One region of the Methylosinus sp. DMC45 genome, then DNA from elsewhere that is predicted to be linked to it. Evidence: predicted binding sites of a transcription regulator. Region 1 holds the regulator's gene; each other region holds the start of a gene.
What was found. Region 1 encodes PhoB, which activates phosphate uptake and scavenging genes when phosphate is short. Its sites were predicted from a motif close to TGTCATNNANCTGTCAT; they were not measured.
Positions count from the first base shown of each region.

Region 2: a site for PhoB is predicted at 836-852, ahead of ACT53T_RS06005 (DUF2794 domain-containing protein). Genes of this name have one in related genera too.
Region 3: a site for PhoB is predicted at 3,543-3,559, ahead of ACT53T_RS01855 (inorganic phosphate transporter). Genes of this name have one in related genera too.
Region 4: a site for PhoB is predicted at 6,234-6,250, ahead of pstS (phosphate ABC transporter substrate-binding protein PstS). Genes of this name have one in related genera too.

Region 1 covers NZ_JBQUZK010000056.1:433,487-440,714, forward strand. The annotation lists gene pstC (phosphate ABC transporter permease subunit PstC) at 1-1,007, shown strand, start outside; gene pstA (phosphate ABC transporter permease PstA) at 1,011-1,850, shown strand; gene pstB (phosphate ABC transporter ATP-binding protein PstB) at 1,847-2,632, shown strand; gene phoU (phosphate signaling complex protein PhoU) at 2,663-3,388, shown strand; gene phoB (phosphate regulon transcriptional regulator PhoB) at 3,385-4,128, shown strand; gene hpnE (hydroxysqualene dehydroxylase HpnE) at 4,319-5,563, opposite strand; gene hpnD (presqualene diphosphate synthase HpnD) at 5,560-6,423, opposite strand; gene hpnC (squalene synthase HpnC) at 6,420-7,228, opposite strand, start outside.
Region 2 covers NZ_JBQUZK010000019.1:302,957-310,184, forward strand. The annotation lists gene htpG (molecular chaperone HtpG) at 1-409, opposite strand, end outside; gene ACT53T_RS06005 (DUF2794 domain-containing protein) at 914-1,327, shown strand; gene ACT53T_RS06010 (Bax inhibitor-1/YccA family protein) at 1,391-2,164, opposite strand; gene ACT53T_RS06015 (hypothetical protein) at 2,538-3,191, shown strand; gene ACT53T_RS06020 (lytic murein transglycosylase) at 3,220-4,086, opposite strand; gene ACT53T_RS06025 (YifB family Mg chelatase-like AAA ATPase) at 4,411-5,949, shown strand; gene ACT53T_RS06030 (ATP-binding protein) at 6,022-7,228, shown strand, end outside.
Region 3 covers NZ_JBQUZK010000003.1:358,915-366,142, forward strand. The annotation lists gene ACT53T_RS01840 (NADP-dependent malic enzyme) at 1-1,499, shown strand, start outside; gene ACT53T_RS01845 (UDP-glucose dehydrogenase family protein) at 1,615-2,919, shown strand; gene ACT53T_RS01850 (hypothetical protein) at 3,103-3,336, opposite strand; gene ACT53T_RS01855 (inorganic phosphate transporter) at 3,606-5,231, shown strand; gene ACT53T_RS01860 (peptidoglycan-binding domain-containing protein) at 5,307-6,251, opposite strand; gene ACT53T_RS01865 (SOS response-associated peptidase) at 6,366-7,073, opposite strand; gene ACT53T_RS01870 (hypothetical protein) at 7,214-7,228, shown strand, end outside.
Region 4 covers NZ_JBQUZK010000035.1:52,731-59,958, reverse strand. The annotation lists gene ACT53T_RS08420 (vitamin B12-dependent ribonucleotide reductase) at 1-1,747, opposite strand, end outside; gene ACT53T_RS08415 (SRPBCC family protein) at 2,341-2,886, shown strand; gene ACT53T_RS08410 (beta-propeller fold lactonase family protein) at 2,883-3,839, shown strand; gene ACT53T_RS08405 (FAD-dependent oxidoreductase) at 3,820-5,037, opposite strand; gene pstS (phosphate ABC transporter substrate-binding protein PstS) at 5,089-6,135, opposite strand; gene ACT53T_RS08395 (NADH:ubiquinone oxidoreductase subunit NDUFA12) at 6,377-6,784, shown strand; gene ACT53T_RS08390 (DUF2155 domain-containing protein) at 6,902-7,228, shown strand, end outside.

The DNA.
Region 1 (7,228 bases):
CGAGAGACAATAGCGTGTCGGACCTAGCAATCGTAGAAGCGTCGCCCCGCGCCGCCGAAGTCGACCGCCGGCAAGTTCTCGGCCGCATGGCCTTGTTCGACTTCTTCTTTCATAATTTGACCCGCGCCGCCGCGGTGCTCGTCCTGCTCATTCTCGGCGGGGTGATCTTCTCGCTCGTCTATGGCTCTCTTCCGGCGATAAAAGCCTTCGGCCTCGGCTTTTTGACGACGGAATCGTGGAATCCCGTCACCGAGAGATTCGGCGCCGTGGCGCCCATCTACGGCACTCTGGTGACATCGACCATCGCCATGGTCATCGCCGTGCCGCTGGGCCTCGGCATCGCCATCTTCCTCACCGAGCTCTGCCCCCATGCGCTACGCCGGCCGATCGGCGTCGCCATAGAGCTGCTCGCCGGCATTCCCTCGATCATCTACGGCATTTGGGGCCTGTTCGTGCTGGCGCCCTTCCTGCAGCAGCATGTGCAGCCTGCGCTGATCTCGCTCACCGGCGACATTCCCGTGCTGTCGAGCCTCTTCGCCGGCCCGCCCTATGGCATCGGCATGCTGACGGCGGGCTTCATTCTGGCGATCATGGTGCTGCCCTTCATCACCTCCATCTCGCGCGACGTGTTCGACACGGTTCCGCCGGTGCTGAAGGAGGCGGCCTCGGGCGTCGGCTGCACGACCTGGGAAGTGATGCGCCATGTCGTCATTCCCTACACGCGCGTCGGCGTGATCGGGGGCGTCATGCTCGGCCTCGGCCGCGCGCTCGGCGAGACGATGGCCGTCACCTTCGTCATCGGCAACGCCCATAAGGTGTCGAGCTCGCTGCTCGCGCCGGGCACGACCATATCGGCGACCATCGCCAATGAGTTCACCGAGGCTGTCGGCGATCTCTACACCTCCGCGCTGATCGAGCTCGGCCTCATCCTCTTCGTCATCACCTTCTTCGTGCTGGCGGCGGCGCGCTTCATGCTGATGCGCATCGAGCAGAAATCGGGAGCCTGACCCTTGTCCCTCTATTCCTCCCGCCGCCGCATCAATATCGTCGCCACGACGCTGTGCTGGACCGGCACGCTGTTCGGCCTCGCCTGGCTGGTGCTGATCCTCGGCGCGCTGATCTATGAAGGCGCGCGCGGCCTCTCGCCGGCCGTCTTCACCGAGATGACGCCGCCTCCCGGCGCCACCGGCGGATTGCTCAACGCCATCGCCGGCTCGCTGGTGATGACGACGATCGGCGTGCTGCTCGGCACGCCGCTCGGAATGCTCGCCGGCACCTATATGGCCGAATATGGCCGCTACTCGAAGCTCAGCACCCTCGTGCGCTTCATCAACGACATTCTGCTCAGCGCGCCCTCCATCGTCATCGGCCTCTTCGTCTATACGGTGGTGGTGGCCCGCGTCGGGCATTTCTCCGGCATAGCGGGCGCGCTGGCGCTGGGCGTGCTGGTGGTGCCGGTCGTCGTGCGCACCACGGAGGACATGCTGCTGCTGGTGCCGCTGCCGCTGCGCGAGGCGGCGACGGCGCTCGGCCTGCCGCGCTCGCATATGCTGATGCGCGTCGCCTATCGCGCGGCGAAATCGGGCATCGTCACCGGCGTGCTGCTGGCCATTGCGCGCGTCTCCGGCGAGACGGCGCCGCTGCTGTTCACCTCGCTCAACAATCAGTTCTGGAGCACGGATCTCAACGCGCCGGTCTCCAGCCTGCCCGTCGTCATCTTCCAATTCGCGCTCTCGCCCTACAAGGACTGGCAGCAGCTCGCCTGGACCGGCGCTCTGCTCGTCACCATCGCCGTCCTTCTGCTCTCCATCACCGCGCGCGCGCTCAGCAGCCAGGGAAAACACAAATGACCGCCATGCCGGTTGTCGAAGCCACCATTCCGACCAAAGTCTCGGTTCGCGATCTGGATTTTTATTACGGATCGACAAAGGCGCTGAAATCGATCTCGCTGCCGCTCTACACCAATAAGGTGACGGCCTTCATCGGCCCGTCCGGCTGCGGCAAATCGACTCTGCTGCGCATATTGAACCGCATGTACGACCTCTATCCCAAGCAGCGGGCCGAGGGCGAGGTGCTGCTCGACGGCGAGAACATCCTCGACCCGCGCGTCGACCTCAATCTCCTGCGCTCGCGCGTTGGCATGGTGTTCCAGAAGCCGACGCCCTTCCCCATGTCGATCTACGACAATATCGCCTTCGGCATTCGCCTCTATGAGAAGCTCTCGCGCAGCGAGCTGGACGGGCGCGTCGAGGCGGCGCTGCGCGGCGCGGCTTTGTGGGACGAGGTGCGCGACAAGCTGAACTCCAGCGGCCTGGGGCTCTCTGGCGGCCAGCAGCAGCGCCTGTGCATCGCGCGCACCGTCGCCATTCAGCCGGAGGTGATCCTGTTCGACGAGCCCTGCTCGGCGCTGGACCCGATCTCGACGGCGAAGATCGAGGAGCTCATCGACGAAATGTCCGAGCGCTACACGATCGCCATCGTCACCCACAACATGCAGCAGGCGGCGCGCGTCTCCGATTTCACCGCCTTCATGTATCTCGGCGATCTCGTCGAGTTCGGCGAGACCAATAATCTCTTCACCGCGCCGCAGAACAAGAAGACGCAGGACTATATCACCGGCCGCTTCGGCTGAGCGCGCATCGCGCACGAGGACATTGAGACCATGAGCGAACATATCGTCAGCTCCTATGACCGCGACCTCGAAGTGCTCGGCCGTCGTATCGCCGAGATGGGAGGCATCGCCGAGAAAATGCTCGCCGAAGCCATGGATGCGCTCGCCAATTTCGACATAGAGCTCGCCCATCGCGTCGTCGCCACCGATCAGCGCCTCGACGCGCTGCAGCGCGAGATAGAGGAGAACGCCATCCTCACCATCGCGCGGCGGCAGCCGCTCGCCATCGATCTGCGCGAATGCATCGCCGCCATGCGCATCGCCGCCGATCTCGAGCGCGTCGGCGATCTCGCCAAGAGCATCGCCAAGCGCACGGTGAAAATCCTCTCCGAGGCGCGGGTGCCGCGCGCCGTCATCGGCCTCAAGACGATGGCGGAAGTCGCGGCCATTCAGCTGAAGGACGTGCTGGACGCCTACGCTCAGCGCGACGTCGAGCGCGCCCGCGCGGTCTGGACCAATGACAGCGAGCTCGACGCGCTGGAAGATTCGGTGTTCCGCGATCTCCTCACCTTCATGATGGAGGATCCGCGCAACATCTCCTTCTGCACGCATCTGCTCTTCTGCTCGAAGAACATAGAGCGCATCGGCGATCACACCACCAATGTCGCCGAGACGATCGTCTATCTCGTCACTGGCGAGGCGATGCCGACCGACCGCCCCAAGGGCAAATCGGCGAGCCTCCCCGCCAGCGCGGAACCGGATGAGCCCACGAAATGAATGAAATCCGCGTCGCCGCTCCGCGCGAGGCGCCGCACGACAGGGCGCCGCGAATTCTCGTCGTCGAGGACGACGCGGCGCTGGCGCTGCTGCTCGGCTATAATCTCGAGGCCGAGGGCTTTCTCGTCGAGCATATAGAGCGTGGCGACGAGGCGGAAATCCGCCTCGCCGAATCGCAGCCCGATCTCGTCATTCTCGACTGGATGCTGCCCGGCGTCTCCGGCCTCGAGATCTGCCGGCGCCTCCGCGCGCGCGACGACACGCGCAGCATGCCGATCATCATGCTCACCGCGCGCGGCGACGAGAATGAGCGTGTGCGCGGCCTCTCCATCGGCGCCGACGATTATGTGGTGAAGCCCTTCTCGCCGCCGGAGCTGATGGCGCGCGTCCATGCGCTGCTGCGCCGCGCGCGGCCGGAGCGGGTGGCGACGCGCCTCGTCGCCGGCGACATAGACCTCGACCGCGAGACGCGCCGCGTCAAGCGCGGCGGACGCGAGATTCATCTCGGCCCGACCGAGTTCCGCCTGCTGGAATATCTGATGGAGAAGCCCGGCCGCGTCTTCTCGCGCGCGCAATTGCTGGACAGCGTATGGGGCCTCTCGGCGGAGATCGACGAGCGCACCGTCGACGTGCATGTCGGCCGCCTGCGCAAAGCGATCATCCGCGGCCGCGAGAAAGACCCGATCCGCACCGTGCGCGGCACCGGCTATTCCTTCGACGAGACTTTTGGAAGGAATTGAGGAGGCGATGCGAGCCTGACCGCGGTCCAGGGGGCGCTTTGGATCGCGAGCCTTAGGCTCGCTTTTGTCTGCACGCGCTCCCTCCGCCCATCGTCATTGCGAGCGTAGCGAAGCAATCCTTCAGCCGTGGGCGGCCCCTGGATCGCGTCGTCGCTACGCTCCTCGCGATGACGGCGGCGGCGGGATCAGCCTACGAACGCGCCGCCAGCTCCGCCGCGCGATAGCCGGACCTGATCGCCCCTTCGATCGTCGCCGGAAGGCCGGTCGCCGTCCAATCGCCGGCGAGGAAGAGATTGCGCCAGCGCGTCACAGCGCCGGGGCGGCGCTGCTGCTGCGCCGGCGTCGCGGCGAAAGTGGCGCGCTTTTCCTTCACGATCTGCCATGGCGGCAGCTCCGCCGGCAGGCCCGTAGCGGCGGCGACCTCGGCCCATATGCGCTCGGCGAGGCTTTCGCGCGGCTCGTCCATCAGCCGATCGGCGCCGCTGATCGTCACCGAGAGCCGATCCTCGAAAGCGAACAGCCATTCGGTGAGCGAGCCGATCATGCCGAGCAGCGCCGGCTGGCCGGGCGGCGGCGCGATCTTGAAATGCGCATTGACGATGCCGCGAAAATCATCCGGCGCGACGAGGCCCGGAACGAGCTCCTGCGCCGCCCAGGGCGGGACGGCGAGCGCGACGCGATCATTCGCGCCGAGCGCGATTTTCTCGTCGCCGAAATCGAGCGCTGTGGCGCGCTCCTCGGAAAATTCGATTCCCTTCAGCCGCGCGGCGAAGCGGGGCGCGGCGCCCCGCGCGGCGAGCGCGCTCAGCGCCGGCTCGATGAAAGCCGTCCCGAGCCCGCGCCGCGCGACCAGCGGACGGCAGGCGGCGCCGCCTGCGGCGAGCGTCTCGCGCAGCACGGCGGCGGCGAGAGCGGCGGAAGACTCGCGCGGCTCCGTGTTGAGCGCGGAGAGCAGCACCGGCCCCCACAGCCGCTCATAGAGCACGCCGGAACATTTCATCGCCTCGCCGATGGTCGCGCCCTTTTTGGCGAGGAGAATGCCGATCGCGCCGAGATAATCGCCCGGCGCCGTGCCGGGCGCGCGGCGATCACGCACAAAAATCCACCAGGGCAGGCGCGAGGAATTGGGCCGCATGCGCCAGCGAACGCCATCGCGCGTGTCCAAAAAATCGAAGGCGCATTCCTTCGGCCCTGCCAGCTCCTCCGCCGAGCCGATGCGGCGGGCGTAATCCAGCGCCGTGGAATTGCCGGAGAGCAGCAGATGATTGCCATTGTCGATGACGAGATCGAGGCTGGAATCATAATAGGAGCGGCAGCGCCCGCCCGCCATGCGCGCCGCTTCATAGAGCGCGACGCTCCGGCCCTCGTCGGTCAGGCGAATGGCGCAGGAGAGGCCAGCGAGGCCGGCGCCGATGATATGGGTGGTTCCGCTCACGTCAGCGCGAATCTCAGCAGCGCCAGCAGGACTTTCGTCCGCGAGGCGGAGACCGGCGCCCGCGGCGGCGCGAAACCGCGCGCCACCAGACGGTCGAGAACCGAGCGATAGGCGGTCGCCATCAGATAAGGCGCCTTCACCGCGCGCTGCGGCGAGACGCGCATCAGCAGCTCCGATTCCGCATAATGCTTGCGCGCGCGCTCGGCCACCGCAGCGCAGACTTGCTGAAGGCCGGGATGCGCCAGCACAGCGCCGCGCGCGAAATTCGTGACGCCGGCCGACTCCAGCGCCTCGCGCGGGAGATAGAGCCGGCCGCGCGCCTCGTCCTCGTCGAGATCGCGCAGAATATTGGTGAGCTGCAAGGCGCGGCCCATGTGATAGGCGAGCATTCGCGCCTTGGTCGGCAGCGCGCCGCCGGCGCTCTCCGCCTCATCGGCGAGGCCGAAGACGCGCACCGACAGCCGCCCCACCGCGCTCGCGACATGATCGCAATAGAGATCGAGCCGATCCCATTCCGGCGCGCGAATGTCCTCCACGACATCCATCGCCATCCCGTCTATGACCGCCTCGAAATCGGCGCGCTCGAGGCCGAAGCGACGCACCGGCCGCGCCAGATCGGCGCAACGCTGATGCGTGCGGCCGGCGTAGAGCGCATCGAGATCGCGCCGCCAATCGTCGAGCTGGGAGAGGCGCAAGGCGCGATCGCCCTCCTCGTCCGCTATGTCGTCGACGGCGCGGCAGAAGCCGTAGATCGCATACATCGCGTCGCGCCGCTCGGGCTCGAGAATGCGCATGGCGAGATAGAAGGAGCTTTTCGCGGCGACCCGCGGCGCCTCGGGGGCGATCGTCTCCATGCTCATCGCGCGACGCTCGCAGCAGAGGCGGCGCGCGGCGATATGAGCCGGCGCAGCAGAGTGGTCCCGGCGCCGGCGAGCGCCGTGAGAAGATATTGGCGCTTGGAGGCGTGGACCTTCTCGCTCAGCGGATCGGCGACGCGCAGCCGCGCGGTGAGCGTCTCGGCGAGGCGCTGGATCGCGCCCACTTCCATGGCGAGGCGCGTGTCGGCGATGAGATCGGCGAAAGGCGCGCTCTCCTTCAGCAGTTCCTGCGTGCGCTCGGCCAGCGCGCGCAGAGTCGCGGCGAGCTGCGGCGAGGCGCGATCGGCCGACAGCATCTCGACGCTCGCGCCAGCGGCGGCGAGCATGTCCTGCGGCAGATAGACGCGATCGAGATTGCGGTAGTCCTTGGCGCAATCCTGCAGATGATTGATGATCTGCAGCGCCGCGCAGAGGGCGTCATTGGCCGCCCATGTCCGCGCGCGATCCTCGCCATGGACGTCCAGCACGAAGCGGCCGACCGGCATGGCCGAATAGCGGCAGTAATCGATGAGATCGTCCCAGTCTCTATAGCGCAATTGCGTCACGTCGCGGCGAAAGGCGATGAGCAGATCCTGCGCATGGCGGGGCTCGAGGCCGCGCGCGGCCAGCTCGGCGCGCAGCTTTGTCGCGACCGGAATATCCTCGCCGGAGCCGAGCAGCGCCGCCTCCATGCGGTCCAGCATGGCGATTTTCTGCGCGCCCGGGAGCGTCGCATGGTCGGAGATATCGTCCGCGGCGCGCACGAAATCGTAGAAAGCCAGCACGGCCGCGCGATGGCGCGGCGCGA
Region 2 (7,228 bases), on a different contig from region 1:
CCTCGAGATCGTCGAGAAAGGCGCGCGTGCCGGAGCTGGCGATGGTGCCGAGCGCGGCGACGAGATCCTCGCGCGACATGCCGACGCCATTGTCCGCGACGCTGAGCGTGCGCGCCTCCTTGTCGAGCGCGATGGTGACGAGCGGCGCGCCGGCCTGCGCCGCCAGCCCTTCGTTCGCCACTGTCTCGAAGCGCAGCTTCTCGATCGCGTCCGCCGAATTGGACACGAGCTCGCGCAAGAAAATATCGCGCTCCGAATAGACAGAATGCGTCATGAGCTCCAGGAGCCGCGCGACATCGGCCTGAAAGCCGTAATCGCTGCGCTCGGTCGTCTGGGTCTCGGCGTGGTCGTTCACGGGCGTCGTCTCCGCTTTTCTGTCGGCTCCCGCCGCGCGCGCCGCTTTCCGCAAATGAAAGCGTGGCCGACGGCGCGCTGGCTCTGGCCGGGATATAGAGATCGTCATTGATCGGCAATGGCGTCCGCCGAGCCGCCTCGAGCGGAACGCGCCTGTGATATCGGGGATCGTCCGCGAAGTTGCAAGACAGCCGAAATCCAGACGGCCGCAATCGGGCCTCGAAGGCCGCGCGACTTGCGAGAGAGAGGAAAGCCGAAAACAAGACGGGCCGCCCGAGCGTCGCCCGGCCGGCCCGTCCATCGCCACGAACTCATGTGCTCGAAAAGCGCCCTTCCGGGGGGCTGGGGGGCTGACGAAATCCGGAAAAACCGCTTCTCGAGCGTGTCGAGGCAATGGGCTAGATATTGGTCGGCTCCTTTGGCGGACAAGGGGCTCGATATTGGCGAAAATGTGAAATCTCGGCTTTGCGCGCACGGACGTCGTCGTCTCATTGTCATCTTTGTCTTGCTCTCGCGCATTCGCCGCGCGATCATGCCCGAGAAAATCGGGGAAAACGGCATGAGCGAGACGGAGACGACCGATCCCAGCCGGCGGCGCGGCCTGCTCTCTGTCGTGGCAGGCCGCGCGAGCAATGAAGCCGATCGCGCCAGAGGCGCGCCCGAGCGCAGCGCTCCGCTCGTGTCCTTCGACCGACGCGAGCTGCGACTGCTGCTCGATCTCTATGGCGCCAAGGTCGCCGCTGGCGAATGGCGCGATTACGCCATCGATTTCTCGCCCGCCAAAGCGGTGTTCTCGATCTTTCGCCGCGCCAGCGAGGCGCCGCTCTATCGCATCGAGAAAAATCCCGATCTGGCGCGCCGCCAAGGCGCCTATTGCGTCGTCGCCGCCGGCGGCCTCGTCATGCGCCGCGGCCCTGATCTCGCGCGCGTCGTCGCCGTGCTGCAAAAGAAGCTGGAATTGGTGCGCGACTGACAAAAAGAAAAGGCCCCGCCGGAGCGGGGCCTTCCTTTATCCCGGATCGGATCCGCGATCCGATCAGTCGTTGCGCTCGCCGAAGAGGTAGAGCAGCGACTGGAACATGTTGATGAAGTCGAGATAGAGCGACAGAGCGCCGAAGATGCTCTGCTTCTGCACCATCTCCTGGCCATAGCCGGCGTTCTGATAATAGCCGTCCTTGATCGACTGCGTGTCCCAGGCGGTGAGGCCCGCGAAGATGAACACCGACAGGATCGACAGAGCGAACTGCATCGCGCTGCTCTGGAAGAACAGATTGACGAGGCTCGCCAGCACGAGGCCCCAAAGGCCCATCACCAGGAAGGAGCCGAAGGCCGAGAGATCGCGCTTCGTCGTGTAGCCATAGAGGCTGAGGCCGCCGAAGGCCGCCGCGGTGATGAAGAACACCTTGGCGATCGACGCGCCGGTGAAGACGATCATGATCGACGACATCGACAGGCCCATCACCGCCGAGAAGGCGAGGAACAGGTTGCGAGCCGTCGCCGCGGAGATGCGGTCGGCGCGATAGCCGAGGAAGAAGACAAAGGCCAGCGGCGCCAGCATCACCGCCCATTTCAGCGGGCTCGTGTAGAGCATCTGGCCGAAGGGCGTGAGCGCGATCTGCCGGCCGCCTTCCTTGGCGACGGCGAGCATATGCGTGCCGAGCGCGACGACGCCGGTCACGCCGAGACCCAGGACCATGTAATTATAGACGCCGAGCATATAGGCGCGCAGGCCCTCGTCGATCTCGGCCGTGCCGGCTCTGGAGACGCCGCCCCGGTAGCCGAAGCTCGTGTTGCGGTCGAAATTGGACATAGCATCCTCTCGAAAAAGGCCGCGCGGCCCGGTGCATCCGGCCAATCGGCGCGGTCCTCGCCGTCGAATATGGCGTGAGGCCCGCGGAAAAACAAGAGTCCGCGGACGCAGAGCCGCAAAGTTCACGCCATGTCCAGCAAAACACAAGCAAAAGACGCAGTATAGGATGCGGAGCCGCGCCGCAATTCTATGCCGGGAGGCGGACAAAAGCCGAGCCCGCGCACGCTCTTGCCGCTCGCGAAGAATGCGCTAACATGCCGCATTGTCGCAGGCGGCGAGCGACCGGGTCGGCCGAACCGGCTCTCGCTTCGTCGTCGGAGCGAAGGCGCCCACGGAACGAGGCCCGCAACACATGCTCCATGGGGGAATCATCATGTCCGACAGCGGTCTTGCCCCGTTCTGGCGGTCGATCGATGGGTTTCTGCGTCCTGCGACTCGTTCCGCGCCGCCCGTTCTTCTCGTCCTGCTGATGACGCTTCTCGGCGCGGGGACGCCCGCCTCCGCCCATGGCCGGCTCGGCTCCGCCGAAGGGCGATGCCGCCTCTATGTCGGCCCGGACATAATGAACTTCACCGGCTATATGCCGGACGCCTCCAAGAACGAGTTCTGCGAGGACATTCCGGCGACTGGCCATATGATCATCGCGCTCGACGCCGAGCAGGACGAGCTGCGCGACATGGCGGTGGAGATCAGAATCGTCAAGGATATCGGCGGCGAGGAGAAGGAGAACGCAGATCTCGACGCCGCGACCGTCGCCTATCGCGGCCCGCGCACCTATCCGACGGGCACGATCAATTTCGAGCACGACTTCCCCGATGCGGGCTATTTCGTCGGCATAGTGACCGTGACCGGCGAGCATGGCGAGCGCTGGGTGTCGCGCTTTCCCTTTTCCGTGGGCAAGAGCTTCATGCGCACGCTGCCGCTCTATCTGCTGATGGGCGTCGGCGTCATCGCCATGTTCTTCATCTATCTACGGCACCGGCCGATCCATTCGCTGAAGACGGCGGAGGCCGAGCCGGCGGAATGATCCTCCGCCGGCCGCGGGAGGCGGCCGCTCATCGCGCCGTCTCGACGGGATCGCCGATTCCCGATGCGCGCGTGTCGCCTTTGATCTTGTCGGCGAGCAGAGCGATGGTCTTGGAATAGACCTTCGCCTTGTTCCATTCGAGCAGCGCCGGAAAATTCGGCTCGCCCTCGTCCCAGCCGGCGCCCGGCTTCCACCCGTAGCCATGCAGAAAATTGGCGGTGGAGGCGAGCACATCCGCCGTATTGTGAACGAGATCGCGCTTGCCGTCGCCGTCGAAATCCACTGCGAATTTCAGATAGGACGACGGCATGAACTGCGTCTGGCCGATCTCGCCGGCCCAGGCGCCGCGCATTTGCGCGGGATCGAGATCGCCGCGCTCCACGATGCGCAGCGCGTCCAGCAGCTCGGCGCGGAACTTGTCCGCGCGGCGACAATCATAGGCGAGCGTCGCCAGCGCGCGAATCGTCGCGAAATCGCCGAGATAGGAGCCGAAATCCGTCTCCAGCCCCCAGATCGCGACGATGACCGGCCCCGGCACGCCATATTTCTGCTCGATGCGCTTGAACAGCGCCGCGTGCTTCTGCAGCAGCGCGCGCCCCTTGCTCACGCGGAAGGAATTGGCCATGCGCGCGGAGAATTGCTCGAAGGTCTGGCGGAACACTTTCTGCCCGCGATCATGCGAGATCACCGAGCGGTCGTAATAGACGTCGCGCAGCGACGAATCGATCGCCGCCTTGGAGATTCCCGCCGCCGCGGCCTCCTTCTCGAAGCCCGTGAGCCAGGCCTCGAAGCCCTCGCCATTGCGCCCGCATTCGGCCGCCAGCGCCTTTGGCGCGCCGAAGCCGATCGCCAGAGCCAAAGCCGCGGCGCCGAGCGCCGTCGTCATCCGATTCATCTGCGACATATCGCCGACCCCATCTCTCGGGCGAAGCCCTTTTGCGCTCTAGAGGCGTATCCCCCGGCGCGAATTCCGATCGATCGAACGGCCGATCGCAAAACGCTTTAGCTCACGAGAGCGCGGCCGCACGATGGCGACGCTCTCGCGAGAGCCGAAATTGCCGATGCTGAAACCGGCCCCAGACTAGCTCTCGCCGGTTAGCGCCCGGTTGCCGAAGCATGGCCAATTTTCGTTCTCATATTGTTCTTGCGAGGGCGAAATCGCACGTCTACTATGGCGGCGGTTGCGTCAGAGCGATATCGGGGTCTCGGAGCTTTCGTCATGGTGGTCAGAGTCGCGACGGTCGCCTTCGAGGGCATCGAGGCCAAGCCCGTCGACGTCCAGGTGCAGATCGCCAGCGGCAATGTCGTTTTCACCCTGGTCGGCCTCGCCGACAAGGCGGTCGCCGAATCGCGGGAGCGGGTGCGGGCGGCGCTGGTCGCCTCCGGCCTCGCCCTGCCGGCCAAGCGCATCACCGTCAATCTCGCGCCGGCCGACATGCCCAAGGAGGGCAGCCATTATGATCTGCCGATCGCGCTCGGCGTGATGGCGGCGATCGGCGCCATTCCGTCGGATGCGCTGGACGGCTTCACCGTGCTCGGCGAATTGGGGCTCGATGGGGCGATCGCGCCGGTCGCCGGCGTGCTGCCCGCCGCGGTCGCCGCCAACATGCGCGGCCATGGGCTCATCTGCCCGCGCCAATGCGGGCCGGAGGCCGCCTGGGCGTCGAGCGACATGGAGGTGATCGCGCCGCGCTCGCTGATCCAGCTCGTCAATCATCTCAAAGGCGTGCAGGCGCTCTCGCGGCCGGAGCCGGCCGTGCGCGCGGCGGCCGCGGCGCTGCCGGATCTCTCCGACATAAAAGGCCAGGAGAGCGCCAAGCGAGCGCTGGAGATCGCGGCGGCCGGCGGCCATAATCTGCTGATGAACGGCCCGCCCGGCGCCGGCAAATCCATGCTGGCGGCGCGGCTTCCCTCCATTCTGCCGCCGCTGTCGCCGCGCGAGCTTCTGGAAGTCTCGATGATCCATTCCGTCGCGGGCGAGATCGCCGGCGGCGAGCTCACCGATCGGCGCCCGTTTCGCGCGCCGCATCATTCCGCCTCCATGCCGGCGCTCGTCGGCGGCGGCGCCCATGCGCGCCCGGGCGAGATCTCTCTCGCCCATAATGGCGTGCTGTTCCTCGACGAGCTGCCGGAGTTTCAGGCGCAGGCGCTCGACGGCCTACGCCAGCCGCTGGAAACGGGCGAGGTCGCCGTCTCCCGCGCCAATCACCGCGCCGTCTATCCGGCCCGCTTTCAGCTCGTCGCGGCGATGAACCCTTGCCGCTGCGGCCATGCGCTGGAGCCGGGCTTCGCCTGCCGGCGCCAGCCCAACGACCGTTGCATCGCCCAATATCAGGCGCGGCTCTCCGGCCCGCTGATCGACCGTTTCGACCTCAGAATCGAGGTTCCGGCGGTCTCGGCGGCCGATCTCGTGCTGCCGCCGCCGGCCGAAGGCTCGGCCGAGGTGGCGGCGCGCGTCGCCGCGGCGCGCGAGCGGCAAAGCCGACGCTATGCGGCGCTCGGCCTCGCCGGCTCCACCACAAACGCCAGCGCGCCGGCCAGCGCGATCGAGAAGGCCGCCGCGCTCGACGCCTCTGGAACGGCGCTGATTCGCGAGGCGGCCGAGCGCCTCGGCCTCTCGGCGCGGGGATTTCATCGCGCGCTGAAGCTCGCCCGCACCATCGCCGATCTCGACGGCTCGGACGCCATAGCGCGCCGCCATCTCGCCGAAGCGCTCGCCTATCGCGGCGGCGGCGCCGGGGCCCGCGTCGCCGCCTGAGCCCAATTCACACTTTTCTGTCGATTGCCGTGGAATAATTGCATCTTCGTCGAATGTCCTTGGACCGCCCGCATGCCTGCTGTTCCGCCTTGCGTTTTCGGCCTTCTCGCCTTTTTCGCCATTCTCGCTCCCGCCGTCTGGCTATGGCTCTCCCGCGCGCGGCGGGCGCGCCGGCGCCGGGCGGTCGAGACCGAGCTCGAGGGATTGCGCGACGAAATCTGGGAGCTGCGCGCCGCCGCCGCCGCGCGTGATCGCGCCGAGGCGGCGAGCCAAGCCAAATCACGCTTTCTCGCCACGGTGAGCCACGAGATCCGCACGCCGCTCAACGGCGTGCTCGGCCTCGCGCAATTGCTCGCGGCGACGCGCCTCGACGCCGAGCAGGCGAGCTATGTCGAGGCGATCGCCGCCTCCGGCCGCTCGCTCGCCCAGCTCATCGACGATATTCTGGATTTCTCCAAGATAGAGGCCGGCAAGATCGAGCTTTCGGTCGAGCCTTTCGCGCTGACGCCGCTCGTCGAGGGCGTCGTGGAGCTGCTGGCGCCGCGCGCCCAGGCCAAGCATCTCGAGATCGCGAGCTATATCGCGCCGGACGCGCCGGAGATCGTGGCCGGCGACGCCGCGCGCGTGCGCCAGGTGCTGGTCAATCTCGCCGGCAACGCCGTGAATTTCACTGCGAGCGGCGGCGTCGGCCTGCGCGTCGAGCGCGACGCCAAGGGCGCGCTAGCGTTTCGCGTCGCCGACACCGGGCCGGGCGTCGCGCCGGCGGCGCGCGAGATCATCTTCGAAGAGTTCGAGCAGGGCGACGGCTCGTCGACGCGGCGCCATGGCGGCACCGGCCTCGGCCTCGCCATCTCCCGCCATCTCGCCGCGCTGATGGGCGGTCGGCTGGAGATAGAGGAGCAGGCCGGCGCCGGCGCGGTCTTCGCCTTCACCCTGCCGCGTGGACCGCATGCGCTCTTCGACGACCGCACGCGCGAGCGCAAGCGGCCGCTCGCCGGCTCGCGCGTCCTCATCGTCTCGCCGACGATCTTCGAAGGCCCGTTCATGGCCGAGATTTTGCGCGCCGCCGGCGCGCAGACCGAGATCGCGCGGGAGGAGACGAGCGGCGCCGGCCGCCTCGGCGACGAGCCCGACGGAGGCTTCGACGCCGTCATCGTCGATTGCGCCTTCGGCGAGGCGGCGACCGAGCGTCTCGCCGACGCGGCGCGCCGCGCCGGCGCCGGCCGCGTGTTCCTGATGTTCTCGCCCATGGAGCGGCGCGCCTTCGGCGAGGCGGCGC
Region 3 (7,228 bases), on a different contig from region 1:
CGCTGGACGGCGCCGACATATTCTTCGGCCTCTCGGTGAAAGGCGCGCTGACGCCCGAGATGCTGAAGACGATGGCGCCCGATCCGATCATCTTCGCAATGGCCAATCCCGATCCCGAGATCACGCCGGAGGAGGCGCTGGCCGCGCGGCCGGACGCCATCGTCGCCACGGGACGCTCCGACTATCCGAACCAGATCAACAATGTTCTGGGCTTTCCCTATATCTTCCGCGGCGCGCTCGACGTGCGCGCCAAGACCATCAACATGGAGATGAAGATCGCCGCGGCGAAGGCGCTCGCCGAGCTGGCGCGCGAGGACGTGCCGGACGAGGTGGCCAACGCCTATCAGGGCGCGCGGCCGCGCTTCGGCCGCGACTATCTCATCCCCGCGCCATTCGATCCGCGCCTCATCTCCATCGTGTCGCCGGCCGTCGCCAAAGCGGCGATGGATTCGGGCGTCGCGCGCCATCCGATCGTCGATATGAACGCCTATCGCGCCGAGCTCTCCGCGCGGCGCGATCCGATCGCCGGGCTGATGCACACGATCTATGATCGCGTGCGGCGCGATCCCAAGCGCGTCGTCTTCGCCGAGGGCGAGGAGGAGCAGGTCATTCGCGCCGCGCTCTCTTTCGTCACGCAGGGATTGGGGCGCGCCATACTCGTCGGACGCGAGGATCGCGTCGCGCAGACCGCGCGCAACGCCGGCCTCGAGCTCGGCGATCACATAGAAGTGCACAACGCCAAGCTCTCCTCGCGCAATGGCGTCTATGCGCAATTTCTGTTCGAGCGCCTGCAGCGCAAGGGCTTTCTGTTCCGCGACTGTCAGCGTCTCATCAACACCGACCGCAATCATTTCGCCGCGGCCATGGTGGCGCAGGGCGACGCCGACGCCATGGTGACCGGCGTCACCCGCAATTTCTCCAATGCGCTCGAGGATGTGCGCCATGTCGTCGATCAGAAGCCCGGGCACAGGCTGATCGGCGCCTCGCTGGTGCTGGCGCATGGGCGCATCGTCGTCGTCGCCGACACGGCGATCACCGAAATGCCGGAGGCCGCCGATCTCGCCGACATAGCGATAGAGGCGGCGGGGGTGGCGCGGCGCATCGGCCTCGAGCCGCGCGTCGCCATGCTCGCCTTCTCCACTTTCGGCTATCCGCCGGGCGAGCGCACGGCCCGCATGCACGAGTCGGTTCGGGTGCTCGATTCCCGGCGGGTGGATTTCGAATATGAGGGCGAGATGGCGGCGGATGTCGCGCTCAGCCGTCAAGCCATGGCGGCCTATCCGTTCTCGCGTCTCAGCGACACCGCCAATGTTTTGGTCATGCCGGCCTTTCACTCCGCCTCCATCTCCACCAAAATGCTGCAGGAGCTGGGCGGGGCGACGGTGCTCGGTCCTTTGATCGTCGGGCTCGACAAGCCGATCCAAATCGTTCAATTGGGCGCGACCGACGCCGATATCGTCAATATGGCCGCTCTGGCCGCTTTCGGGGTCGGGGGTTAGGGCGGCGGCTCCCCGACCGGGCGCGGCGGCCGCGCCAAAAAGACGTTTTTGTCATGGCGACGAAATAATTGCGTTGCAGTGACAATCCTTTGGACCGAGCGAAAGACGAGAGACGATGAACATCACAATGATCGGATCGGGCTATGTCGGCCTCGTTTCCGGCGCCTGCTTCGCCGATTTCGGCCATGTCGTGACCTGCGTCGACAGCGACGCCTCCAAGATCGAGCGCCTGCTGCGCGGCGAGATTCCGATCTACGAGCCCGGCCTGGACGAGCTCGTCGCCAATAATGTGAAGCAGAACCGTCTGTTCTTCACCACCGATCTCACCCCGGCCGTGCGCGGCGCGGACGCCGTCTTCATCGCCGTCGGCACGCCGTCGCGCCGCGGCGACGGCCACGCCGACCTCTCCTATGTCTACGCCGCCGCCGAGACCATCGGCCGCGCGCTCGACAAATTCACCGTCATCGTCAACAAATCGACCGTCCCGGTCGGCACGGGCGACGAGGTCGAGCGCCTCATCCGCGAGGTCAATCCTAGGGCAGATTTCGCCGTCGTCTCCAATCCAGAGTTTCTGCGCGAGGGCGCGGCGATCGAGGATTTCAAGCGCCCGGACCGCGTCGTCATCGGCGTCGAGGACGAGCGCGCCCGCGAGGTGATGTCGGAAATCTACCGGCCGCTGAGCCTCAACCAGCCGCCGCTGGTCTTCGTAGGCCGCCGCACCTCCGAGCTCACCAAATATGCGGCCAACGCCTTTCTCGCGACCAAGATCACCTTCATCAACGAGATCGCCGATCTCTGCGAGCGCGTGGGCGCGGATGTGCAGGAGGTCGCGCGCGGCATCGGCCTCGACAACCGCATCGGCTCGAAGTTCCTGCACGCCGGGCCGGGCTATGGCGGCTCCTGCTTCCCCAAGGACACGCTCGCCCTGCTGAAGACGGGGCAGGACTACGCCGCGCCGCTGCGCATCGTCGAGACGGTGGTGGCGGTCAACGATTCCCGCAAGCGCGCCATGGCCCGCAAGGTGATCTCGGCGCTCGGCGGCTCGGTGCGCGGCAAGAAGATCGGCCTGCTCGGCCTCGCCTTCAAGCCCAACACCGACGATATGCGCGACGCGCCCTCGCTCGCCATAGTGGCCTCGCTCGCCGGCGACGGCGCCAAGGTCTACGCCTATGATCCCGAGAGCATGAGCCAGGCGAAGCCGCTGATGCCGGAAGTGACCTTCTGCGAGGATCCCTATCAGACGGCGGAAGGCGCGGATGCGCTGGTCATCGTCACCGAATGGGACGCGTTCCGCGCGCTCGATCTCGACCGCATCAAGACGCTGCTGAAGACGCCGGTGATCGTCGATCTGCGCAACATCTATCGCGCCGCCGATATTCGTAAGCGTGGCTTCGACTATACGAGCGTCGGCCGGGCGTGAGCGTGTTTTCGAGCGAAGTGGGAACCGTTTCGCGTGAAGAAAACACGGATCGAATGAAGAGATAGAAAGTCATTCCAGCTCGATCTGAGCCGGAATGACGTTAAAAAAACGCCGTCATTCCCGGCGGGCCAGAGGCCCGGCCGGGAATGCGGGGCCGCCGCGTGAAACGATCCGAAGCGCCGCTCAACCGCGCCCCTGCTGCGCGACGAGGCCGAGCGAGGTGAGCGCGGAGAGGCGCGGCGGCGATTCGCGCCGCAGTTCCAGCGCCGCGCTGCGCGCATTCTCGGCCGATTGGAACAGACGCCCCTCCAGCGGACGGAAGGACTGTTTCGCCGCATAGAAGCGATAGCCCTTGGCGTCGCGGGCGATCACGCCGACGGCTTCCTCGCCGAGCTCGATGATATAGGCGTCGGACATTTTAAGGCCTCCTTCTCGGCGGCGCGCGGCCCGTCACGACCACTTTGGGCGCGCGGCGCATCGCTTTGCGAGCCTGTAGGCTCTAGCGATTTGTTCGTTATGTCAAATAGAATGTTCTTTTAACAGAACCACGACGAGAGAACGAACGCATTGTCGGATCGTCCCACGGCGAAGAATTTCTGCTCTGAACCGCGCAGAGCCTCCGCCGTCACACGCCTGTCGTTTCCAATTGTTGAATATTCTCGCCTTTCAGTTGCGAGGAGCAAGTTATGACATCCGTTGCCTCGAGCGTCGATCTGCGCGAAAGCGCCGACTCTCACAGTCCGAAGCCGAAGCTCGATCACAAGCTCGACCTACGTGCGCTTCTCATCTTCCTCGCGGTCATCGCGCTCGGCCTCGCCTTCACGGCGTGGAGCATCTACAAGGATATTCTGGAGTCCGGCGCGCCGGTCACCAATTATCTGCCTTTCCTCCTGCTCGGCGTGGCGCTGCTCATCGCGCTCGGCTTCGAGTTCGTGAACGGCTTCCACGACACCGCCAACGCCGTGGCGACGGTCATCTACACCCATTCCATGCCGGCGCCGGTCGCCGTGGTGTGGTCGGGCTTCTTCAACTTCCTCGGCGTGCTGTTCTCCACGGGCGCGGTCGCTTTCGGCATCGTGTCGCTGCTGCCGGTGGAACTCATTCTGCAGGTGGGCTCGCAGGCCGGCTTCGCCATGGTGTTCGCGCTGCTCATCGCCGCGATCGTCTGGAACCTCGGAACCTGGTGGCTCGGCCTGCCGGCCTCCTCCTCGCACACGCTGATCGGCTCCATCATCGGCGTCGGCGTCGCCAACGCCCTCATGCGCGGCCGTGATGGAACGTCGGGCGTCGATTGGGGCAAGGCCACCGATATCGGCTATTCGCTGCTGCTGTCGCCGCTGTTCGGCTTCGGCGCCGCGGCGCTGCTGCTGCTGGTGATGAAATTCCTCGTCCGCAAGCCGGAGCTCTACACCGAGCCCAAGGGCCAGGCGGCGCCGCCCTTGTGGATTCGCGGCCTGCTGATCCTCACCTGCACGGGCGTCTCCTTCGCCCATGGCTCCAATGACGGCCAGAAGGGCATGGGCCTCATCATGCTGATCCTCATCGGCACGGTGCCCACCTCCTATGCGCTCAATCGCGCGCTTCCGGCGAGCCATCTGGCGAGCTTCACGCAGGCTTCGCAAGCGGCGTCGAAGGTCGTGGAGACGAAGGCCGCGGGCTATAACGTCCTCGGCGATCCGCGCCCGGCGGTGACGAATTACGTCGCCCAGCATCAGATCAACGAGGGGACCTATCCGTCGCTCGCCGTGCTGATCCGCGACATCTCGCATCAGATCGAGAGCTATGGCTCGATCTCGAAAATCCCCTTCGCCGCCGTCGGCAACACGCGAAACGACATTTATCTCGTCTCCGAGGCGCTGCGCTTCCTCGCCAAGGACAAGGCCGCGGAACTGAGCGACGCCGACAAGAAAGTGCTGAAGGACTATAAGGACCAGATCGATCAGGCGACGAAATTCATTCCGCTGTGGGTGAAGATCTCCGTCGCCATCGCGCTCGGCCTCGGCACGATGATCGGCTGGAAACGCATCGTCGTCACCGTCGGCGAGAAGATCGGCAAGCAGCATCTGACCTATGGCCAGGGCGCCTCGGCCGAGCTGGTCGCCGCCGGCACCATCGCCGCCGCCGACATGTATGGCCTGCCGGTCTCGACGACGCATGTGCTGTCCTCCGGCGTCGCCGGCACGATGGCCGCCAATGGCGCCGGCGTGCAGATGGCGACGATCCAGAAGCTGCTGATGGCCTGGGTGCTGACGCTCCCCGCCGCCATATTGCTGTCGGCTTCGCTCTACTTCGTGCTGCGTCAGGTGATGTGACGCGGCAAAAAAAGAGAGGGGCCTTCGGGGCCCCTCTCTCTTATTCCTGCTTATTCTTGTTCCTGCGTCCTGCTCTCAATCGCCCTTGCCGGCGAGGCGCGGCGTCAAGATCTTGCTCACGAGGCAATGCGTGCCGTCGGTCGGATCCTCGGTGCGGCGCGGGCGCTTGGCGGCGCATTCGGCCTTGTCGGCGGGATTCTTCACGCCATAGAAAGCGTTGATGATCGCCTGCTCCTGCTCGTGATCGAAAGCGTGCGTCTGGCCGAACATCACATATTGAAAGACCAGCGCCTGCGTCTTCGGAACGAAGGCGACGAAATCGGCGGCCTCTTTCAGCTTTCCGTCCGCGCAGCCGCGATAGGCCGCAGGGCGCTGATATTTGAACCCGGCCGGAGTCGACTTGCCGGAGAGCGCATAAGTGTAGCAGGCGCGCGGCTTCGACATTTGGCAATAATAATGGATGGTTATGTCCGACCAATCGGTCGGCGCGTAATTCGTCTTCAGGCAGTCGGCCGTATATTGATAGCCCTGATCCGTATGCTTGGGCTCGCCGGCGCGGCGGCTGCCATAGACATCCGCGCTCTGGTTCATCGCCGCGAGAATGGCCGCGCCGGGCAGCGACAGGCCGGCCGCCGGGGCGTTGGGCAGATAATTGCTGTAGGGCTGGGCCGGATTATTCTTGCCGGCGGCGAGCTTGTCGATCTCCTCCTGCGTCGGAACGGCGATCCAATCGGCGACCGGCTTCGTCGTCGAGACGCCGACGCCGAGCTTTTCCAGCGTCGCGGCGTCGAGCGCGCCGCTCTGCGGCAGGCCGGATTTCTGCTGGAAGGCGGAGATTGCGGCGGTCGTCTTGGCCCCGGCGACGCCATCCAGGACGCCCGGATCAAAGCCTTGCGCGGCGAGCTTCGACTGCGCGGCCTGCGCGACCGGATTATAGGGGCCGGCGAGGCTGGCCGAGCCGACAGATGAGGCCAGAATGATTCCGAGCGCCGCGAATGCGGCGCGCATGCCTATGCGCATACCAAACTCCCTTCGAGAAATTCTCACGTCGAAACAGGCGACGACCGGGATTCATATCACCGGCCGCAGAGCCGCCAAGGCGTTTTTCTTCCCCGCGCCGCATCCCCGCCTCGTTCAGGAGAGGAGATCGGCGCGCCTATATTGAATGGAGGGCGCGTCATTGGAGGCTTTATTGACCTCCGGGCCGATCTCGAAGAATTCGAGCGCATCCACCGGCGCGGGCGCCAGCAGGCGCCAGGCCGCCTCGGCCGCATATTCGTCGAGGCCGAGCCAGAGATCGAAATCCTTCGGCGTCAATATCGCTGGCATGCGATCGTGAATGGCGACCGTCGCGCCATTGGCGGAGACGGTGAGAATGCAGGCGGTGTCGATCTCGCTGCCGTCGCTGCCGATCCATGTCTCATAGAGGCCGGCGAGCGCCAGCGGCGTTCCATCGGCGTGCCGGAAGAGATAGGGCCGGCTCGCCCGCGCCCGGCCCTTGGCGCCGTCGCGGCGCCATTCGTAATAGGCGTCGGCGATGAAGAGGCAGCGCCGCCGCCTCATCGCGGCGCGAAAGCTGGGCTTGTCCGGCGCGCTCTCGGCGCGGGCGTTGAAGATGAGCGGGAAGCTCGCCGGATCCTTCACGAAGCCCGGCAGAAAGCCCCAGCGCACCAGCTGAAAGCGCCGCGCCTCGCCGCCGCGCGGATCGCGCTCCTGCCGCACGATGGGGACGGGCTGCGTCGGCGCGATATTGTAGCGCGGCGGAAAATTCGGCTGATCGACATAGCCGAAATAGTCGCGCGCCGCCTGCGGCGGCAGGGTGATGGCGTAGCGGCCGCACATGGCTTCCCTCGATGCTTCCCATTCTCGCTGCGCTGCGAAATGCCGGAAATCCCGCGCCTTCCCGGAATCGCAACGGGAAGGCGGAAAGAGATTCTTATCAATTGGAGCCCATTATGAACCCCAACATATCGGGATTTCCTATGACCGCTGACGCG
Region 4 (7,228 bases), on a different contig from region 1:
CGACGCCGGTCATGATGGCCGAAAGCGCGCCGCAGAGCGCGCGGCCGGCCTCGCTGTCATAGGCGATGCCCGAAGACATGAGCAGGCCGCCGACATTGGCGTAGCCGAGGCCGAGCGTGCGATATTCGTAGGAGAGCTGCGCGATCTCCCGCGAGGGGAATTGCGCCATCAGCACGGAGATTTCCAGCACGACGGTCCACAGCCGGACGGCGTGCTCGTAGGAATCGACGTCGATGCGCTTCGTCTGCGCGTCGCGGAACTGCAGCAGGTTCAGCGAGGCGAGATTGCAGGCCGTGTCGTCGAGGAACATATATTCCGAGCACGGATTGGAGGCGCGAATGGCGCCGCCGGCCGGGCAGGTGTGCCAATCATTGATCGTCGTGTGGAACTGAATGCCGGGATCGGCGGAAGCCCAGGCGGCGTAGCCGATCTTCTCCCACAATTCGCGGGCCTTCAGCGTCTTCGACGCCTTGCCGTCGAGCCGGCGCGTCAGCGTCCATTCGCCGTCGCTCTCCACCGACTTCAGAAACTCGTCGGTGACGCGCACGGTGTTGTTGGAGTTCTGGCCGGAGACGGTGAGATAGGCCTCGCTGTCCCAATCCGTGTCATAGGTGTCGAAGGAAATGTCCTTATAGCCCTGACGCGCGAATTGAATGACGCGCTTGATGTAATTGTCCGGCACCTCGGCGCGGCGCGCGGCGCGGATCTCGCGCTTCAGCGCAGGGTTCTTCTCCGGGTCGAAGCAATCGAAGCCCGGCCCCTCGCAATTGACGCAGGCGCGCAGCACGGCTTTCAGATGCTTCTTGACGATCTTGGAGCCGGCGACGAGCGAGGCGACCTTCTCCTCCTCCTTCACCTTCCAATCGATGAAGGCCTCTATGTCGGGATGGTCGACGTCGACCACCACCATTTTGGCGGCGCGGCGCGTCGTGCCGCCGGATTTGATCGCGCCCGCCGCGCGGTCGCCGATCTTGAGGAAGGACATGAGGCCGGAGGAGGAGCCGCCGCCCGAGAGCTTCTCCTTCTCGCCGCGCAGCTTGGAGAAATTGGAGCCGGTGCCGGAGCCGTATTTGAACAGGCGCGCCTCGCGCACCCAGAGATCCATTATGCCGCCGTCATTGACGAGATCGTCCTCCACCGACTGGATGAAGCAGGCGTGCGGCTGCGGATGCTCATAGGCGGTCTTGGACTTGGTCAGCTTGCCGGTCTGATAATCGACATAGAAGTGACCCTGGCTGGGGCCGTCGACGCCATAGGCCCAATGCAGGCCGGTGTTGAACCATTGCGGCGAATTGGGCGCCGCCATCTGCCGCGCCAGCATGTAGCGTAGCTCGTCCTGAAAGGCGGAGGCGTCCTCCTCCGTGTCGAAATAGCCGCCCTTCCAGCCCCAATAGGCCCAGGCGCCGGCGAGGCGGTCGAACACCTCGCGCGCCGAGGTCTCGGAGGAATAGCGCTCCGCCTTTGGCAGAAGGGCGAGCGCCTCCGCATCGGGAACGGAGCGCCACAGGAAGCTTGGAACCTCATGCTCCTCGACGCGCTTCAGCCGCGCCGGCACGCCGGCCTTGCGGAAATATTTCTGCGCCAGCACGTCGATGGCGACCTGGCTCCAATCGGCCGGCGCGTCGATATTCTCGAGCGAGAACACCACCGAGCCGTCGGGGTTGCGGATTTCGCTACGCGCCGCGCGAAACTCGATATCCGCATAGGGAGACTGGCCGGCTGTCGTGTGGCGTCGCTCGATCTTCATCGTATTTCGATCCTCGAAAAATGCGCGCGGTGAATCGATCGCGGCCGATGGATCGGTCGCGACAAGCTCGTTCTGGAAGGGACTCTACGTCGGCAGGAAACGCAGATACGGGGGTCGGGCCGCGGCGCGGCGGAGAGCCGCTGCGACGAGCCGCAGCTTTGGCTGCCGAAAAGCGTCGCGCCGCCCGCCGGGGGCGCGCGAGAAACAGCTTTTTCGTTCATCCGCCGCTGCGTCATGAGACACCCGCACAGTGCGTCACTCTTCCGGCGGCGTCAAGATATAGTGTGAGGAATAAATAATTGGACAATATCTTGCAAAATACCGTGGATAATGGGGAAAGCCGAGTCGCGCTCTGGACAGCGGGCTCGACGTGAGCCGCGCTTTACGTAAGGGCCTCGAAAGCGCGATTCTCGAGCAGGTCCGAGGGGCGGCGCCTCATTTCTGCGACGAAAGCTTCGGGAGCTTTGCCGCAGCGGCGCGTGATTTTCCGCCCGCAGAGATCGGGAGTCTTGACGCCGCAGGGCGCGGAGGAGTTAGTTGCGCGCCGGCGGCGCCGGGGCAATAGGCGCCTAAATGCCCTTCAGGAGGTAGTCATGTCATTCGTCGTCGCGCGCCGGGGGTTCCTGGCCGCCTTGTCGCTCGCGGCTCTCGCCTCGTCGGCCGCGCTCGCCCACGGCCCCTCGCGCCAGAAGGTGACGGAGACGATCGAGATCGCCGCTCCGGCCGAGAAGGTCTGGGCCATCGTCGGCAATTTCCAGGATTTGAGCTGGCTTCCCCCCGTCGCCAAGACGGAAGGCGCGGGCGACAACACGCCCGACAAGGCGACGCGCCACATCACGCTGAAGAACGGCGGCGAGATCGACGAGCTGCTCACCAAATATGACGCCAAGGACTTCTCGCTCGCCTATCGCATCGAGAAGGTGGATGTGAAGATCCTGCCGGTGAACAATTATTCCTCGACGATCACGGTGAAGCCGCAGGGCGACAAGAGCGTCGTCGAATGGCGCGGCGCCTTCTATCGCGGCTTCCCCAACAATGATCCGCCGCCGGAGCTCTCCGACGAGGCGGCGCTGAAGGCTGTGGGCGATCTCTACAAGGCCGGCCTCGCCTCGCTGAAGGCCAAGGTCGAAGGCAAGTGATCTGCAATTCCTGGGGCAGGGCGGCGCGCGCCGCCCTTCTCGGGCTCGCTCTCGCTTCGCCCGCGGGGGCGGACGAGGCTTTCGTCACCAATCAGGGCAGCGGCGATCTCACCATCGTCGATCTTTCGACCATGGCGCCCGTCGCGACCCTGCCGATCGGCGGCAAGCCGGCCGGCGTCGCCGTCTCGGCCGATGGCGCGCGCGCCTATGTGACGAGCCCTGAAGGCAAATATCTCTCCGTCGTCGATACGCGCGAGCGTCGCGTCCTACGCAAGATACCGCTCGAGGGCGGTCCGCTCGGCCTCGCCGTCGCGCCGGACGGCAAGCGCGTCTATGTCGCCGACATGTATGAGCAGCGGCTCTTTTCGGTCGATCCCGAATCGGGCGTCGTCGCCACCGCGCACGTCGGCGTCACCCCATCGGGCGTCGCGGTGACGCCGGACGGCAAGACGATCCTCGTCGCGATTCGTGACGCCGACAAGATCGCCTTCGTCGACGCCGCGTCCTTCCAAAAGCTCGGCGAGCTCGATGTCGGCCGCCATCCTTTCGGCGTCACCATCGACGCGGATGGAAAGCGCGCCTATTCCGCCAATGTCGAATCGGACGACGTCAGCGTCATCGATCTCGAGAGCCGGCGCGTCATCGCCACGGTGAAGGTCGGCAAGCGGCCCTATTGCGTGGCGCTGGCGCAGGGCAGGGGCTTCGTCACCGACCAATATGCCGAATCGGTCAGCGTCTTCGATCTCTCGACATTCGCGCCGGTGGCGCAGGTGAAGGTCGGCGAATATCCAGAAGGCATCGGCGCGAGCCGCGACGGCAAGACCGTCTATGTCGCCAATTGGTTCACCAATGAGTTCTGGTCGATCGCCGCCGACAGCCTGAAAGTGATCGCCAAGGCCAAGACCGGCGACGGACCGCGCGCCTTCGGCGCTTTTATCCGCGCGATGAATTGACATGCTCCGGCCGCACGCCGAGGCCGATCAGCCGCGCCGGAATCTGCCGTAGGACCGGGAAGACGTCCAGCAGCCGCAGCGCCAATGGCGGCTCGAAAGGCTTGTCCGCCGCGAGCACGTTACGGATCACGCGGTTCTGAAGGAAGAGCTGCAGCCGCTGCGTCACCCGTGCGGGAAACTCTCGGCGCTTCTGCACGGCGCCGACGTCCTCGTCGCGCAGCGTTCCATCGCGCAGCTTTTCGGCGAGGAGATTGGCGGTCGCCACGGCGTCCTGAACCGCCAGATTGATTCCGACGCCGCCGATCGGCGACATCGCGTGGGCCGCGTCGCCGATGCAGAGCAGGCCCGGCCGGCTCCAATTCTTCAGCCGATCGACCTGCACGGTCAGCAGATTCACGTCCTCCCAATCGCGCAAATCCTCGACGCGATCCTCCAGAAAGGGAACGCTGTCGGCGAGGGCGCGGCGAAACTCGCCGATCGGCCGACTCCGCAGCGCCTGCGCGCCGCCTTTGGGAATTACATAGCCGATCTGCCAATAGGAGCCGCGCTCGATCATCGCCACCATGCGGCCCGGCGCGACGCGGCCGAAGGTCTCGTCGGGGTCATCCGCCTTACGCCGCAGCTCCAGCCACAGCACATCCATGGGCGCGCCGAAATCCTCGACCGCGAGGCCCGCCGATTCGCGCATTCGCGAGGACCGCCCATCCGCGGCGATGGTGAGATCGGCCCTGATCTCGAGCAGCCCTTCCGGCCCCTCGGCGCGCAGGCCGACGATGCGGCCGTTCTCCTCGATCACGCTCTCTGCGGCGGTCTTCATCAGCAGGCGGAAATTCGGCAGCTTCTTCGCCTCGCCGGCGATGAAGTCGAGAAAATCCCATTGCGGCATGAAGGCGACGAATTTGCACGAGGTCGGCAGGCCGCGGAAGTCGGCGACGACGAATTTTCGCTCCCCCAAATCCGCCGAGACCTGAAACGCCTTGCGATGCGGCAGCTTCAGAAAATCCTCGAGCAGGCCGAGCTCGAACATCAGCTGAAGCGTCGAAGGGTGGATCGTGTCGCCGCGAAAATCGCGCAGGAAATCCGCGTGCTTTTCGAGGACGATGGTCTCGACGCCGGCGCGGGCGAGCAGAAAGCCCACCATCAGCCCCGCCGGGCCGCCGCCGACCACGCAGCATCTCGTGGAGATCGACTGCGTCATCGGCCGCTCCTGTGCGAATCGGCCGCGCGCGGCCGCTGCCGACCTTTATGGTCAGTTCAGCAGCGGTTTTCCATTCGCATCCTTCACATTGGCCGCCCAGCTCTTGCGGATCAGCGTGATCACAGAGGCGGGCATGGGCTCGAAATCCAGCTCCTGCGCCGCCGCCGCGCCTTTCGAGAAGGCCCAGTCGAAGAATTTCAGCGCTTCCAGCGCCGCCGCGGCGTCCTGCGGCTGCTTGGGCAGCAGAATGAAGGTCGCCGCGGCGATCGGCCAGGAGGCGGCGCCCGGCTGCTCGGTCAGCAGATGGAAGAAGCCCGGCGCGCCGGCCCAATCGGCATTGGCGGCGGCGGCCTCGAAGCTCTCCTTGCCCGGCGCGACGACCTTGCCGTCGCGATTCACCAGGCTGACGGCGGCGAGCTTGTTCTGCTTGGCGTAGGCATATTCCACATAGCCGATCGCGCCTTTGGCGGTGGCGACATTATTGGCGACGCCCTCATTGCCCTTGGCGCCGAGGCCGAGCGGCCATTCCACCGCCACATTCGCGCCCACCTTCTCCTTCCAATCGGCGGAGACGCGGGCGAGATAATCGGTGAAGCAGAAAGTCGTGCCCGATCCGTCGGAGCGATGCACGACGACGATCGCCGTCGCCGGAAGCGCGATCTTGGGATTGAGCGCGCGGATCGCCGGATCGTTCCAGAGCTTGATCTCGCCGAGAAAAATGCGCGCGAGAGTCGCGCCGTCGAGGACCAGCTCATTGGAGGCGACGCCGTCCAGATTGACGACGGGCGTGACGCCGCCGACGACCTGGGGCCATTGGATGAGCCCGGCGGCGTCGAGCTCCTTGGCCGTCAGCGGCTGGTCCGAGGCGCCGAAAGTCACCGTCCGGGCCTTGATCTGGCGGATGCCGCCGCCCGAGCCGATCGATTGATAATTGACGCGATTGCCCGTCTCTTTCGAATAGCTCTGCGCCCATTTGGCGTAGATGGGCAGGGGAAAAGTCGCGCCGGCGCCGGAAATATCGAGGGCGCGCGCGCTCCCCACGGAAAGGATCGCCGCCAGAGCGGCGTGAAGAATGAGCCTTGAGGCTTTGGAAATCATGCGGCCTTTCCCCGGAATCTCGACGCGGCGCTCTTGTCCGCGAGAGCTGGAGCCCAATGGTTTCAGCTCTCTGCGGCGCGCCTTGGCGGCGCGGCGGCTGTCGCCTTTCTGTCACATGCCTCCTTTTCCACGACTTCGCGCCAAAAGCAAAGCTCATGACGCGGGAGTGGCGCGCCCGACTGGACATTGCGCTGTCTTGACGCAATAAGGAGCCACGCAAACTTTCTTGGACGCTTCCGACATGTCCTACATCATTCGCTTCTTCACTTGGTGGAACCGGGCGACGCTCAGCACGGGCCTGTGGACGCTGCTCTATGGCGAGCGCGTCGGGACGGATGAGTTCGGCAACGTCTATTACCGTCGTCGCGGCGGCAGGAAGGACAAGGCGCTCGGCTTCGAGCGCCGCTGGGTCATCTATAAGGGCTATGCCGAGGGCTCGGCGACGCCGCCCGGCTGGTATGGCTGGCTGCACCACACGGTCGACACGCCGCCGACGCAGGAGAAATACGAGCCGAAGGAATGGGAGCTGACCTATCGCCCCAATCTGACCGGCACCTCCGCCGCCTATCACCCGCCGGGCTCGATCCTGGCCGAGGGCCGCCGCGCTCCCGCCGGCGGCGATTATCAGGCCTGGTCCCCCGAGGCTTGAGGCGAGCCGGTCGCGGCCCTGTCCGCGACCATCGATCCGCCACGCTCTTCCTATTCAACGACGGCGCATGAGGCGCGGGCGGCCGGCCCGAGCCAGAGATCGGAAACGAGACCCGATATGATCTCCCGCTGCTTCCGCCTGCGTTTCGCTCTTTCCGGGGCCGCCTTGCTCGTCGGCCTCGGCGCGGCGGCCGCCGATCCCATCCGCAATCCCACCGCCATTTTCGCAGGGCTCGACAAGACCACGGGCCGAATCATCAATTTCGACGTCGCCATAGACGAGACCGTGCAATTCGGCTCGCTTCAGGTGACGCCGCGCGTCTGCAACACGCGCCCGCAGACCGAAACGCCGCAGACGACCAGCTTCGTCGAGGTCGACGAGCAGGACACGGGGAAGAACGACGCCAAGCGGATTTTCTCCGGCTGGATGTTCGCCGCGAGCCCG